3 regions of the Methylobacterium sp. SD274 genome follow, and region 3 is predicted to be linked to each of the others. Evidence: predicted binding sites of a transcription regulator. Region 3 holds the regulator's gene; each other region holds the start of a gene.
The links. The regulator PhoB, encoded in region 3, activates phosphate uptake and scavenging genes when phosphate is short. The targets are predictions, from matches to a motif close to TGTCATNNANCTGTCAT.
Positions count from the first base shown of each region.

Region 1 (4,456 bases), on a different contig from region 3:
CCTTGCGAAGCAGGGCCGCATAATCGCCGAACCCATCGGCCTTGCGTGCGAAGCGCACGACGACGTCCGGATGGTCCGGATGCGCATGGACGGTACCATGGTACCCGAATCCGATCTCCGACCAGCCTGTGGCGATGAGCGCGGCATAGGCCTCCGCGGCCGACCGTTCGGCAATGCCCAGGACCGCGAGCGAAGGACTGGACGTCCTTCCGTGAGTTCTGAACCCGAACATCGCAGCCACTCCTTCCTGCCGAACGACAATCCGACGCGACGCGCTCTCAGCAGCCGCACGGGGGCGGCGTCGAGGCGCGACCGGACGGGCAGGTCCGGCAAAGGTCGAGGAGACCCTGTCGATGTCGGGGGCAGCGTGACGCGGGTGTCACTCCACTGTCATGGAATGACCGGTGCTTTCGAAAAGTTCAATCCCTATGGGGAAGTAAATCGGCGGTGCGTGGGAATGAGCCAATCTGACCCATTATTGCTCGAGGAGCCGCCATCCCCGCCAGCAGGTCGCGGGCCAGGATCCCCTCCGCCTCGCTTAGTCCAAGCTCTGCAACGGGACGAACGTGCCGACCCGCATGGGCCGGGCCGACCTCTACGTCGTCGAGGACGAGATAGTGCGTGATGTGGTTCCGGCTCGCGTGTTCGGTGATCTCATCACCGCGCCCGGCTTGCTCGGCGGGAAGCATCGCGCCCGTTTCGGCATTCCTGCTCGTCGGCAGGATGGCCGTCCGCCAGTCCGGGTGAAAGCAGTCCTCGGATAGGCCGGCTTCCACCAGTGTCGGGCGGCAATCGTCGACGCGCCATGTAGACGACACGACCACCCTCGCGTCGAACTCCCGTACGAGGGCGGCAACGAGGGCGACCTGGGTCGGGTTGAGCCTGTCCTTCCCGGCTTGCCGTTGAAAGTCCACCGTCGTGACGACGCCGTCCACGTCGAGGTAGATCGTCAGCGCTCCAGCCCCTGTTCGTTCGCTCAAGGGGCCAGTCCCGTTCTGTGAAGCAACTCTGCTTCGGCCGTGGACGCCTACCGCGCGACGCTGCGATCGTCCAGCATCGGGTCCCCGGCCGGCCACGTCGAGGTGCCGCTAGAACACGTGCCGTAGGATGAAGAAGAGGACGCCCGCCAGGGTGATGGCTGCGGGCAGGGTCAGGACCCAGGCCAGCGCCATGTTGCGGACGGTCGACATCTGCAGGCCCGAACCGTTGGCGGCCATGGTGCCGGCGACGCCGCTCGACAGGATGTGCGTGGTCGAGACTGGCAGACCGTAGAGTTCGGCGAGACCGATGGTGCCGGCGGCGACCATCTCGGCGGAAGCGCCCTGCGCGTAGGTGAGATGGGTCTTGCCGATCCTCTCGCCCACGGTGACGACGATGCGCTTCCAGCCGACCATCGTGCCGAGGCCGAGAGCCAGTGCGACGCAGACCTTGACCCAAGTCGGGATGTAGCGTGTCCCATCGTTGAGGAGGCCGGTATAGGCCTTCAGGGTACCGGCCTCGGCTTCCGAGAATGTCGCGCCGTTCTTCGGCAGGAGCCGGATCGCATCGGCGGCGAGATACATGTCGTTGCGCAGGTTCGACGTCGCCGCAGCCGGCACCTGCTTGATGGCGCCGTAGGCCTTCACGTTATCGGCGATGTCGGTGGAGAGCGCGGCGAGGGCCCCGTACACGGCAGGCTGGTTCAGGTCCTTGGACTTGAGAGCTTCCGAGACCTGCTTGCGGGCCTCGGCGGCGTCAGGCTTCGGCGCGTTCCCGGCATGGCTGGCGAATACCGTGCTGGCGTTCTGGGAGGTCTGGATGAAGGCCGGGGTGGTGTCGTCCGCCATCGTGCGGTTGAGGGCGTAGGCGGTGGGGGCGGCGCCGATGAGGATGAGCATGATCAGGCCCATGCCCTTCTGGCCGTCATTGCCGCCATGGAAGAACGACACGAGCGTGCAGGTCAGGATCAGAAGGCTGCGAATCCACAAAGGCGGCGGGGTTTCGCCCTTGGGGGCCTCGTAGAGATCCTTGCGCCGCACGGTGAATTTGAGGGCCAGCAGTAGCAGGGCGGCGGCGACGAACCCGATGACGGGGCTGAACAGCAGCGCCTTGAACACGCCCAGGGCCTGCGCCCAGTCGACGCCCGAGGTTGCCTGTCCCTCGGGGGCCATAAGCTGGTTGGCGAGGCCGACGCCGATGACCGATCCGATCAGGGCATGGGACGACGAGTTCGGCAGGCCGAAAGCCCAGGTGCCCAGGTTCCAGAGGATCGCGGCGATGAGCAGCGCGAAGATCATGGCGTAACCGGCCGACGACCCGACCTGCAGGATCAGTTCCACCGGCAGCAGGGTGACGATGGCATAGGCCACGGCGCCGGAAGACAGCATCACACCGAGGAAGTTGAAGGCGCCCGACCAGATGACCGCGACGAGCGGCGGCATCGAGTGGGTATAGATCACGGTGGCCACGGCATTGGCGGTGTCGTGGAACCCGTTCACGAACTCGAAGGCCAGAGCGATGAGCAGAGCCAGTCCGAGCAGCACGAAGGCGCCGATGGCGAGAGGCGACTGCCCCACCGCGTTCATGTCGGTCACGAGGCTGTAGAGCGCGTAGCCCAGTCCGGCGACCAGGACGAGCAGGAAGGCGATGACGCCGCCCGGATGAATGCCGTGGTCGAGCTTTGGCCCCGTGGCGGGCGCCTTGGCGCCCTGCGGCAGGCCGGTCGGAGCAGCAACGGCGTCGGACATGATGGCCTCAGGACCCGGGGGATCAACGATCCTGCCAGTAGGTCGCGCTCATAACAGTCCTGTGACATGCATTCAAAAAGCACCGATGGCGCTGGATTAAAGTGATCGACACGAACGTACGACGCGAACTCGCTCCTTGAAGCGTGCCAAGTGCAGGCGCTGCTCAGCGTTGTCCGAATCCGTCCGGCCCTGTCGGATGGAACGACCACCTTTTTTTGATTCTGACCTCGACCACTCTGTCGGCGCGGAGGCGTTCGTCGCTCATCATGGTTGGCGTCACTGGCCCGTGTCGGCGCAACGCAATTGGGCAATGAGCCAGCGTCCGGCCGGTCCCGGCGGCCGTTCCATCGGGTATACGGCCCACATCGGCAGGAACAGGCCGCCCTTCGGCAAAGCGGCGATGTCGAGCCGCACGAGGTGTCCGACGGCGAGGTCATCCGCCACGACCTCCAGGGGCATCCCGCCCCATCCGAGCCCCGAGCGCAGGAAAGCATGCTTGGCTCCGAGATCGGCCAGCCGCCAGGTCCTCGGCGAGAACACGCCGAACTCGCGCCCCTTCGTCAGCTCGCTGCGGTCGGTCAGGACGAGTTGGACATGCTCGGCCAAGTCAGCGGTCGGGATCGTCCCCGTCCTGCGCGCGAGGGGATGGGCGGGCGAGGCGACCATGACCAGTTCGATCTGGCGCAACGGCTCGCGCGCAAGCTCGGGCGGCAGCAGGGGCGTGGCACCCGCGACCGCGAAAGCGCAGCGCCCGTCGAGGACCGGCGCGATCACCGCCCCCAGGGTCTCGACCTGGATGCGCAGGGGCGTGGAGGGAAAGGTCGGCTGGAACGCGGCCACGGCTTGCGTGAGCACTTGAAACGGGAACAGGACGTCCAGCACGATGCTGACTTCCGCCTCCAGGCCGCCGGCAAGGTCCCGGGCCTGGGCCTTGAACGTCTCGGCGGCCGCTACCGTCGCGCGTGCATGGGCGAGCAGCACGCGGCCCGCCTCAGTCAGGACCGGATAACGGTTCGAGCGGTCGAAGAGCTTGATGCCGGATTGCGTCTCCAGGTTTGCCAGAGACTGGCTGACCAGCGATTGCGCCCGCCCGAGCTTGCGTGCGGCTGCGGAGAAGCTGCCGGTATCCACCGCGGCGACGAAAGTCCGGAGTTGATCGAGGGTGAGTTGGTCGAGCATCCATCTGTCCAGGTGATGGTATGCATCGAAAGATATAGGCTTCGATGGGGGATGGAAGGGGCCTACGGCTTAGCGCACAGCCGAGCCGGTCCAGAGTTCGGCGACATCGAACTGGATGTTACTCATGTCACAGACCCTCACGGCCACCTCTGCTCCGTCGCGCAAGCTCAACATCGCGACATGGTCGTTGCAGATCCTGCTCGCTCTCGTGTTCCTGGCGGCGGGCGGCGCCAAACTCGCCGGGGTGCCGATGATGGTGCAGGTCTATGACCTCATCGGCGTCGGCCAATGGTTCCGCATCGTTACCGGCCTCGTGGAAGTCGCAGGCGCCGTCGCCCTCCTGATCCCCGGCTACGCGGCCTTTGCCGCCCTCTGGCTGGCCTGCACCATGGTCGGCGCCATCATCGCCCATCTGGTCGTTCTACCCACGCCGGTGGCCCCGGCTGCCGTGCTGCTTGCCCTCACCGGAACCCTGACCTGGCTGCGCCGAGACCAGATCCTCTCGGTCCTGGGGCGCCGTCGCTGAGTAAGGGGCCGTTGCCCGGGATGGC
Region 1 covers NZ_JADIJP010000037.1:2,434-6,889, forward strand. Annotated here, with positions in the region: gene IPV08_RS21920 (hypothetical protein) at 1-232, opposite strand, end outside; gene IPV08_RS21925 (HAD domain-containing protein) at 420-980, opposite strand; gene IPV08_RS21930 (inorganic phosphate transporter) at 1,089-2,726, opposite strand; gene IPV08_RS21935 (LysR family transcriptional regulator) at 3,003-3,905, opposite strand; gene IPV08_RS21940 (DoxX family protein) at 4,030-4,431, shown strand.
Region 1: the regulator PhoB is predicted to act here: its motif matches at 2,777-2,793, upstream of IPV08_RS21930 (inorganic phosphate transporter).

Region 2 (4,456 bases), on a different contig from region 3:
AGAGCGGCTCGTCGAGGAGGAGCAGGGAGGGCGAGGTCGCCAGCGCCCGGGCGAGGGCCACCCGCTGCTGCTGGCCCCCCGAAAGCTGGACCGGATATTTAGGCCCCTGCTCGGGCAGCCCGACCAGAGCCAGGAGTTCGGCGACCCGCGCCGCGACCTGCGCCTTCGGCATTCGCCCGTTGACGAGGCCGTAGGCGACGTTGGCCGCCACCGTCAGGTTCGGAAACAGCGCGTAGGATTGGAACACGATGCCGAAGTCGCGCGCCGCCGGGGGCGCCGTCGAGACGTCGACGCCGCCGATCACGATACGTCCCGAATCCTGACGGTCGAGCCCGGCGATCAGGCGCAGCAGGGTGGTCTTGCCGCAGCCGGAGGGACCGAGGAAGCAGACGAACTCGCCCCGGCCGATTTCCAGGTCGATTCCGTCGAGGGCGGTGAAGGCCCCGTAACGCTTCGACAATCCCGAAACCCTGAGGAACGGCGTCGCATCGCGCAGCGTCATGGCGGTGCCCCCTGCTCTTTCGTGTGGTCGTTCAGGCTCGCTTTGCGTCGTCGCGGCTACTTCTTGGCAGCCTTCGCCTCGTAGCGGCGCGACCATTCGGCGAGCACCCGCTCACGGTTGTCGGCCATCCAGCCGAGATCGTTCTTGATCATCGCGGCCTCGGCATTGGCGGGGTAGTTCGCCGGCACGTTGGCGACGCCCGGATAGGCCACCACCGCGTAGCTCTTGGCGTAGAGTTCGTTGGCGGCCTTGGTGGTGCCCCAGTCGGCGACCTTGCGGGCCAGATCCAGGTGCTTGGTGGTGCCGACGATGGCGTAGGCCTCTTCGTCCCAGCCCGTACCGTCGGCGGGGACGACGACGGCCAGCGGTGCCCCCTTCGTCTTCTCCGAGGCGCCGCGCATGTCCAGTGACAGGCCGGCGGTGCGCTCGCCGCGCGCCGCCTGGACGCAGGGAGCCGAGCCGGAATGCAGGTAGGCGGCGATGTTCTCGTGGAGCTTGTCCATGTAGGCCCAGCCGGCCTCCTCGCCCATGCCCTGGAGCCAGCCGGCGACCAGCAGGTAACCGGTGCCCGAGGAGGCGGGATGCGGCATCACCACCTTGCCCTTGAGTGCGGGCACCAGGAGATCGGCCCAGCGCACGGGGGTCTTCACCCCGTCCTTCTCGGCTTCCGCCGTATTGAAACAGACCACGCCGATGGAGGCGTCGGTTCCGGTCCAGCTGTAGGGGCCGATGGAATCGCGGAAGGCGGGCTTCAGCGCGTCGGCGCCCTTCGGCTCGTAGGTGGCGAGCAGGCCCTGCTTCTCGAACAGCAGCAGGCTGGAGGCGGCCAGCCCCATCACCATGTCGGCGCGGGGATTATCTTTCTCGGCCAGGAACCGTGCGGTGATGACGCCCGTCGAATCGCGCACCCAGACCACCTCGACCTCCGGCACCGCCCGCTCGATCCCGGCTTTGAAGGGAACGAGCTGATCGTTCTCGAGGGCCGTGTAGATCGTGAGCTTTGTGCGCTCGGCGGCCATGGCCAGGGTCGGCGACGTCAGGGCGAGGGTCAGAGCGAGGAGGCCGAGGATTTTCATTGATAATGCTCCGGAGTCTTGTCGTTCCGACGTTTAAATCCTGATGCATGACAGGAAGAAGACAAAACCCCGTGCAATCAAGTCCAGGCTTTTTGCATATGCTTCCTATTTCAAGATCATGTCACAGAATTACTTACGTTGATTGCGGGCAGCCGAAATCGACCCCCGGCGCTTGGCCGCGGGTCGATGTTGAAACCTTTCGATTGCTCCCGTGAAACGGCCTCCAGCCGTGACGCGGTGTCCCTTAGAGTGTTCTCCGCCGAAGCGGATGCCGGTTCGGCGAAAAGGAGCGCGGCAAAAAATGGAGGGCTGGAGCTGCACCCGGCCCAACGTGGTCGGGTGCAGCTCTAGCAGGCCTGTGGCATGCGTCCGGCCGCCAGCAATCCGTTGATATCGGCGACGACGCCCGGCAGGTCGGCGATCGTGTCGATGAGGAAGTGGGGCTTGGATTCCGCGAACAGGGTGGCGATCCGCGTCCGCTCGGAGGCGAGGCGATCGGCGGACAGCGCGCGGAACGCGTCGTAGGTCAGCCCCAGCGCGTTGCCCGAGCAGGTGAGCGCCACCGTCCACATGCCGGCTTTGCGGCCTTCGAGGATGCCCGGCACCGTGTCGTCCACCTTCACGCAGGCGGCGACGTCGTCGATGCCGAGCGCGATGACGTTCGCCAGCGCCTGGGCCGGAAAGGGGCGCCCGTTCGGGACCTCGTCCGTGGCCACCACATGGTCGGCGACGTAGCCGTTGGTGGCGGCGAGCGCGACCACGCGCTCCATGACGCGCGCCGGGTAACCTGAGCAGGAGCCGATCTTGAGCCCCCCTGCCCTGAGGTCGGCGATGGCGTCGAGGGCGCCGGGGATCACGGCCGAGTGTTCGGCGATCTTCTCGATCTGCAACGGCATGAAGCGCTCGTAGATCGCGGTGACGTCGGTGTCGGTGGCCGGATGCCCGTGGGCGGCCGCGTAGCGCGCCGCGATCTCGGGCTGGTTCAGGAGCGTGCGGATGTGGTCCCACTTGCCCATGCCCATCGGGCCGCGCGCTTCGGGCAGGCTCACGGCGACGCCGAATTCCGCGAAGGCCTCGACGAAGATCTGGGTCGGCGCGAAGGAGCCGAAATCGACGACGGTCCCGGCCCAGTCGAGGATCGCGGCCTGGAGTTTCTTCGGGGGGGTGTAGGACATGGCTGGGCTTTCCGGGTGACCCGCGGAACGCGCGGGAGGCCGAGGAACGGGCGGTCAGACGGTCGTGATGTTCAGCTCGGTGAACACCGCCGCGACGGCCTCGACCGCGCGCTCCATGTCGGCGGATTCGACGTGGCCGATGCAGCCCACGCGAAACGTCTCCAGCTGCGTGAGCTTGCCCGGATAGAGGATGAAGCCCCGTGCGCGGACGGCGGCGTAGAAATCGGCGAAGCGGTACTTCGGGTCGCGCGGGGCGTGGAAGGTCACGATGATCGGCGCCTGGATCTCGGGCGCCAGGAAGGATTTGAGGCCGAGGCGCTCCATGCCGCGGATCAGCACGTCGCAATTGCGCGCGTACTTGGCGTGGCGGGCCGGCAGGCCGCCCTCCTCGTCGTATTGCAGCAGCGCCTCGTGGAGCGCCGCGACCACGTGGGTCGGCGGGGTGAAGCGCCACTGCCCGGTGCGCTGCATGTAATCGTGCTGGTCGCTGAGGTTCAGGGCCAATGAGGCCGAGTTGCCCTCGGCCCGCGCCAGGGCATCCGCCCGCGCGATCACGAAGCCCATGCCGGGCACGCCTTCGAGGCACTTGCCCGAGGCGGCGATCAACGCCTCGAACGGAACCGTGGCCGCGTCGATGGGGAGCGCCCCGAAGGAACTCATCGCATCGACGATGAGGCCGCGCCCGTGGCGGGCGACCATTGCGGCGATCTCCGGCAGGGGGTTGAGGATGCCGGTGCTGGTCTCGCAATGGATCAGCCCGACATGGCTGATCGTGGGATCGGCCGCGAGCAGGCTGTCGACGGCCTCGGGCGTCGTGGGCACGTCGTCGGCGGTCTCGTAGACGCTATGATCGCGGCCCAGAGCTTCGCAGATCTTGGCGAGGCGCTTGCCGTAGGCGCCGTTGACGAGGACCAGGACCTTGCCGGTGCGCGGCACCAGGGTGCCGACCGCCGCCTCGACCGCGAAGGTGCCGCTGCCCTGGAGTGGCACGCAGACATGGCTGCCGGTCCCGTTGGCGATGGCGACGAGGCGCTCGCAGACGCTGGCCGTCAGGGCGTTGAAGCTGCCGTCCCAGGAGCCCCAATCGGTCATCATCGCCGCGCGGGTGCGCTCCGACGTCGTCAGCGGGCCGGGAGTCAGGAGAATGGGAGCGGCTGTCATGGTGATCCTGCCCGATCTGCCGTGAGCGCCGGGAGCGCTTCGGGACAGGTAAATCTTGCGTTCGGGCAAGCCATCAGATCAAATCGTTTCTTGTGATGCCCGCCATCAGTCTTGCCGATAGGTCGCCATGAACCTGTTCCAGCTGCGCGCCTTCGACGCCGTCGCGCGGGAGGGCAGCTTCACGCGCGCGGCCCAGCGCCTCTGCATCAGCCAGCCGGCGGTGACCGGGCACATCAAGGCGCTGGAGGAGCGCTACGACCTCGTTCTGTTCCGGCGCACGGCGCGGGCGGCGGAACTGACTCCGCAGGGCCGGGCGCTGTCCGAACTCACCGGCCCGCTCTTCGGCCTCGTGGAGCAGGCGGAGGATCTCCTGGAGGCCAACCGGACGCTGGTTTCGGGGCGGGTCGAGATCGCGGTGGATTCGCCCCATATCGTGATGCCGCTGCTCGCCCGCCTGCGGGCCCGCCACCCCGGCATCGTCGTCGGGCTGATCCTCGGCAACGCCGCCGATACCCGCGAGGCCCTGCTGTCGGAGCGGGCGA
Region 2 covers NZ_JADIJP010000005.1:169,860-174,315, forward strand. Annotated here, with positions in the region: gene IPV08_RS06955 (putative 2-aminoethylphosphonate ABC transporter ATP-binding protein) at 1-502, opposite strand, end outside; gene IPV08_RS06960 (putative 2-aminoethylphosphonate ABC transporter substrate-binding protein) at 559-1,578, opposite strand; gene phnX (phosphonoacetaldehyde hydrolase) at 1,926-2,753, opposite strand; gene IPV08_RS06970 (2-aminoethylphosphonate--pyruvate transaminase) at 2,808-3,914, opposite strand; gene IPV08_RS06975 (LysR substrate-binding domain-containing protein) at 4,042-4,456, shown strand, end outside.
Region 2: the regulator PhoB is predicted to act here: its motif matches at 1,626-1,642, upstream of IPV08_RS06960 (putative 2-aminoethylphosphonate ABC transporter substrate-binding protein).

Region 3 (4,456 bases):
CATCCGATGAACGCCGCTCCCGCGATCACGCAGGCCCAGCTGACCGGTCGCCACCAGGCCGACGATCAGGCCCCCATCCGCATCGCCGTGAAGGACCTGAACTTCTATTACGGCTCGTTCCACGGCCTGAAGTCGGTCAACCTCAACTTCCACGACCGCCAGGTCACTGCCCTGATCGGCCCGTCGGGCTGCGGGAAGTCGACCCTGCTGCGGACCTTCAACCGCATCTACAGCCTCTATCCGGAGCAGCGCGCCGAGGGTGAGATCCTCCTCGACGGGCAGAACGTGCTCGATTCGAAGGTCGATCTGAACGAGCTGCGCTCGCGCATCGGCATGGTGTTCCAGAAGCCGACGCCCTTCCCGATGTCGATCTACGACAACGTCGCCTTCGGCCTGCGTCTCTACGAGAAGCTGCCCAAGGCCGATCTCGACGTGCGCGTCGAGGAATCCTTGCGCAAGGCCGCCCTCTGGGACGAGGTGAAGGACAAGCTCAAGCAATCCGGCATGGGTCTCTCCGGCGGTCAGCAGCAGCGTCTCTGCATCGCCCGCACCGTCGCCCAGCGTCCCGAGGTGATCCTGTTCGACGAGCCGACCTCGGCCCTCGACCCGATCTCCACGGGCCGCATCGAGGAGCTGATCGAGCAGCTGCGCTCGGAATTCACGATCGTCATCGTGACCCACAACATGCAGCAGGCCGCGCGCATCTCGCAGTTCACGGCGTTCATGTATCTTGGCGAACTGGTCGAGTTCGGCCCGACGACACGGATCTTCATGAACCCCGAGAAGCGCCAGACCCAGGACTACATCACCGGCCGCTTCGGCTGAGCCCGCCGGGGCCGCGTTCCGCGGCACCGGTCCCGATCCTATGCGATGCGGGCTGCCAGGGGCGGCCTCGGTCGAGGAGTGCGAGCATGCCCAACCACATCGTCAGTTCCTACGACACGGAACTGGAAAACCTGCGCCGCTCGATTTCCGAGATGGGCGGGATCGCCGAGAAGATGATGACCGATTCCGGCAATGCCCTGGTGCGCCGGGACGTGCCCCTGGCGCAGGCTGTCATCGCCGCCGACAAGCGTCTCGACGCGATCCAGCACGAGGTCGAGGAGCGGGCGATCCTGCTCATCGCCAAGCGCCAGCCGCTGTCCATCGACCTGCGCGAGACGGTATCGGCGATCCGCGTGTCGAACGATCTCGAGCGGATCGGCGACCTGTCCAAGAACGTCGCCAAGCGTGTGGTCGCCATCGCCGATCAGATCCAGCCGCAGAAGATCGTCATCGGCGTCCAGCATATGGGCGATCTGGTGCAGGAGCAGCTGAAGGACGTCCTCGACGCCTATGGCAGCCAGGACGTGAAGGCCGCCCTCGACGTGTGGGAGCGCGACGATTCCATCGACGCCCTCTACAACTCGCTCTTCCGCGAGCTGCTGACCTACATGATGGAAGATCCGCGCAACATCTCGTTCTGCACGCATCTCCTGTTCTGCGCCAAGAACATCGAGCGGATCGGCGATCACACCACCAACATCGCCGAGACGATCCATTATCTCGTCACCGGCACGAACGAGCTCGCCGAGCGGGACCGCCCGAAGAACGACGCGTCGAACTACGCCACCGTGTCGATGCCCGCCAGCGCCTGATCGCTGCCCCTGCCGGCCGCTCCAGCACACGCTCGGCGCGGCCGTCGCGTCCATCCGGGACGGTCGCCATCACCCTGAAAACATCCGCATGAACACGCGCATCCTGATCGTCGAGGACGAGGAGGCCCTCACTCTCCTCCTCCGCTACAACCTGGAAGCGGAGGGCTTCGTCGTCGATTCCGCCGCGCGGGGCGACGAGGCCGATCTGCGCCTTCAGGAGCAGGTTCCCGATCTCGTCCTGCTCGATTGGATGATGCCCGGCCTGTCCGGCATCGAGCTGTGCCGCCGCATCCGCGCACGGCGGGAGACCGAGCGGCTGCCGGTGATCATGCTGACGGCGCGGGGCGAGGAGGGCGACCGCATCCGCGGCCTCGGCACCGGCGCCGACGATTACATCGTCAAGCCGTTCTCGGTGCCCGAGCTCCTCGCGCGGGTGCGTGCGCTCCTGCGGCGGGCCAAGCCGACCCATGTGTCGGACCTGCTGGTGGCCGGCAATATCGAACTCGACCGGGTCAGCCACCGCATCCGGCGGCAGGGCCGCGAGATCCATCTCGGGCCCACCGAGTTCAAGCTCCTCGAATTCCTGATGCAGAGCCCCGGCCGCGTGTTCTCGCGCGAGCAGCTGCTCGACGGGGTCTGGGGCCACGACGTCTATATCGACGAGCGCACGGTGGACGTCCATGTGGGCCGCCTGCGCAAGGCGATCAACCGCCCGCGCCAGAGCGACCCGATCCGCACCGTGCGCGGCTCCGGCTATTCCTTCGACGAGATGTTCTCCACGGACGAGTGAGGCCACGGCCGGCTTCGCGCCGCTCCGTCCGGAACGAGCGTCCCCTTCATGACGACGGCGGGTGGCCTTGCCTCCGGGCGATACTCGCGAACCGATGCCATTCCGGCCGCCACGAGATATCGCGTTCGATCTCGGACGTCTGTCCGTTCCGGCATGTGCTCGCCCCGGGGGGCTCAGGCATTCACCCATCTGGCGGGCAGCATGAGTTCCCCTCCTTTTCCAGGGGACGGGTGGCGGTCGCGCCTGTCGAATCTTCCTGGATAGAGGGAACAGCCGTCGGGCAGATGTCTGAATCCGTCAGACCTGCTGGCGGAACTCCGACGTTTGGTGCCCGCTGCCGGGTCCGCTTTCGACCCGACGTCGACGGGCCCTGCGGCTGCCGCCATCCGCTGAGAGCGGACATTGATCATGGGCGGAAACGACCGCTCCAACATGCGGTTTATCCGCTTTCGACGTCGCTACGTCACCTTGTCAGGTGACGTCGGGCTTCAACACCCGCGTGTCATACCAACCGAGACGACGGTCATCGGCGGATCGCAATACGAGTTGAGCGACCGGAGCCCCGACTTCACGATCGACCAAGCGAGACCGGCGATCGGTCGGCTCATAGAGATGAGCCTCCCCCCATTGTCGAAGCGCGACGATGACGAGGAAAAGGCCGCGCCCCTTCTCGGTCAGGACGTATTCCCGGTAGGCGGTCCCGTCCGAGGCGGGCGCCGTCTCCAGAATTCCCCGTTCGGTCAGGTCGCGAAGGCGGGTCGCCAGCATACCCTTGGCGATGCCGAGACCAGTCTGGAACTCACTGAAGCGCCTCACACCGTCGAAAGCATCGCGGATGATGAGGAGCGACCACCAGTCGCCAATGACATCGAGCGCGCGCGCAACCGGGCACCCGGCGTTCCAGAGGCTGACGCGCTTTGCCACGAAGGTACGCTCCCGTTCCAAACTAGTCTCAATTTAGAACTGGAATGGGCCGGTCACAAGTGGTCTCAAGATGAAACCAGATTGGATGTCATCGACAGGACCGCCATGCCGCACGGAAAAGATGAGCGAACCTCTACCGAGCCGGAGGGGGCATTGCCCAGGACAACGATCCTGATTTTCGCCGTCGCCGCCGGCTTGAGCGTCGCGAACATCTACTACGCCCAGCCCCTGCTCGATGCGATGGCGCAGGAGTTCGGCATCTCGCCTGCCGCGATCGGGCTCGTGGTGACCCTGACCCAGGTCGGCTACGGGCTGGGCTTGATCTTCATCGTGCCGCTCGGCGATCTCATCGACCGCCGTCGCCTCATCCTCGGCCAGGGGCTTCTGTCGGTGCTCGCGCTGGTGGCGGTGGCCACGGCCGAGACCGGAGCGATTCTGTTCACCGGCATGGCGGCGGTTGGGTTGCTCGCCGTCGTGGTTCAGGTCCTGGTCGCATTCGCCGCGACGCTCGCGACACCGACCGAACGAGGTCGCGTGGTCGGTACGGTCACGAGCGGCATCGTGATCGGCATCCTGGCGGCGCGCTTCGCGGCCGGGATACTGGCCGATATCGGTGGCTGGCGAGCGGTCTATCTGGTCTCCGCGATCCTGTCGCTCGCCCTCGTCGGCCTGCTCGTGCGCGTCCTGCCACGGCATCGGATCCCGGCCGGAACCGGCAGCTACGTCGCTGCACTTCGCTCGGTCCCCATCCTGTTCCTCAGCGAGCCGGTCTTGCTGGTTCGCGGTGTTCTGGCGCTTCTGATCTTTGCGTCGTTCAGCACATTCTGGACCGCGCTGGTGCTGCCGCTCAGTGTGCCGCCCTTCTCCTATTCCCATACCTGGATCGGCCTGTTCGGCCTCGTAGGCCTGGCGGGAGCGATGGCCGCGACGGGGGCCGGGCGGCTCGCGGACAGGGGCCACGGTCAATGGACGACAGGCTTAGCTCTTATGCTCCTGCTCGTATCGTGGGCGCCGATTGCGCTGCTGCCGGTATCGATTCCGGCCCTGATCTTTGGCGTCGTCCTGCTCGATCTCGCCGTGCAGGCCGTTCATGTCACGAACCAGA
Region 3 covers NZ_JADIJP010000032.1:48,326-52,781, forward strand. Annotated here, with positions in the region: gene pstB (phosphate ABC transporter ATP-binding protein PstB) at 7-825, shown strand; gene phoU (phosphate signaling complex protein PhoU) at 912-1,637, shown strand; gene phoB (phosphate regulon transcriptional regulator PhoB) at 1,726-2,427, shown strand; gene IPV08_RS21045 (helix-turn-helix domain-containing protein) at 2,899-3,351, opposite strand; gene IPV08_RS21050 (MFS transporter) at 3,457-4,456, shown strand, end outside.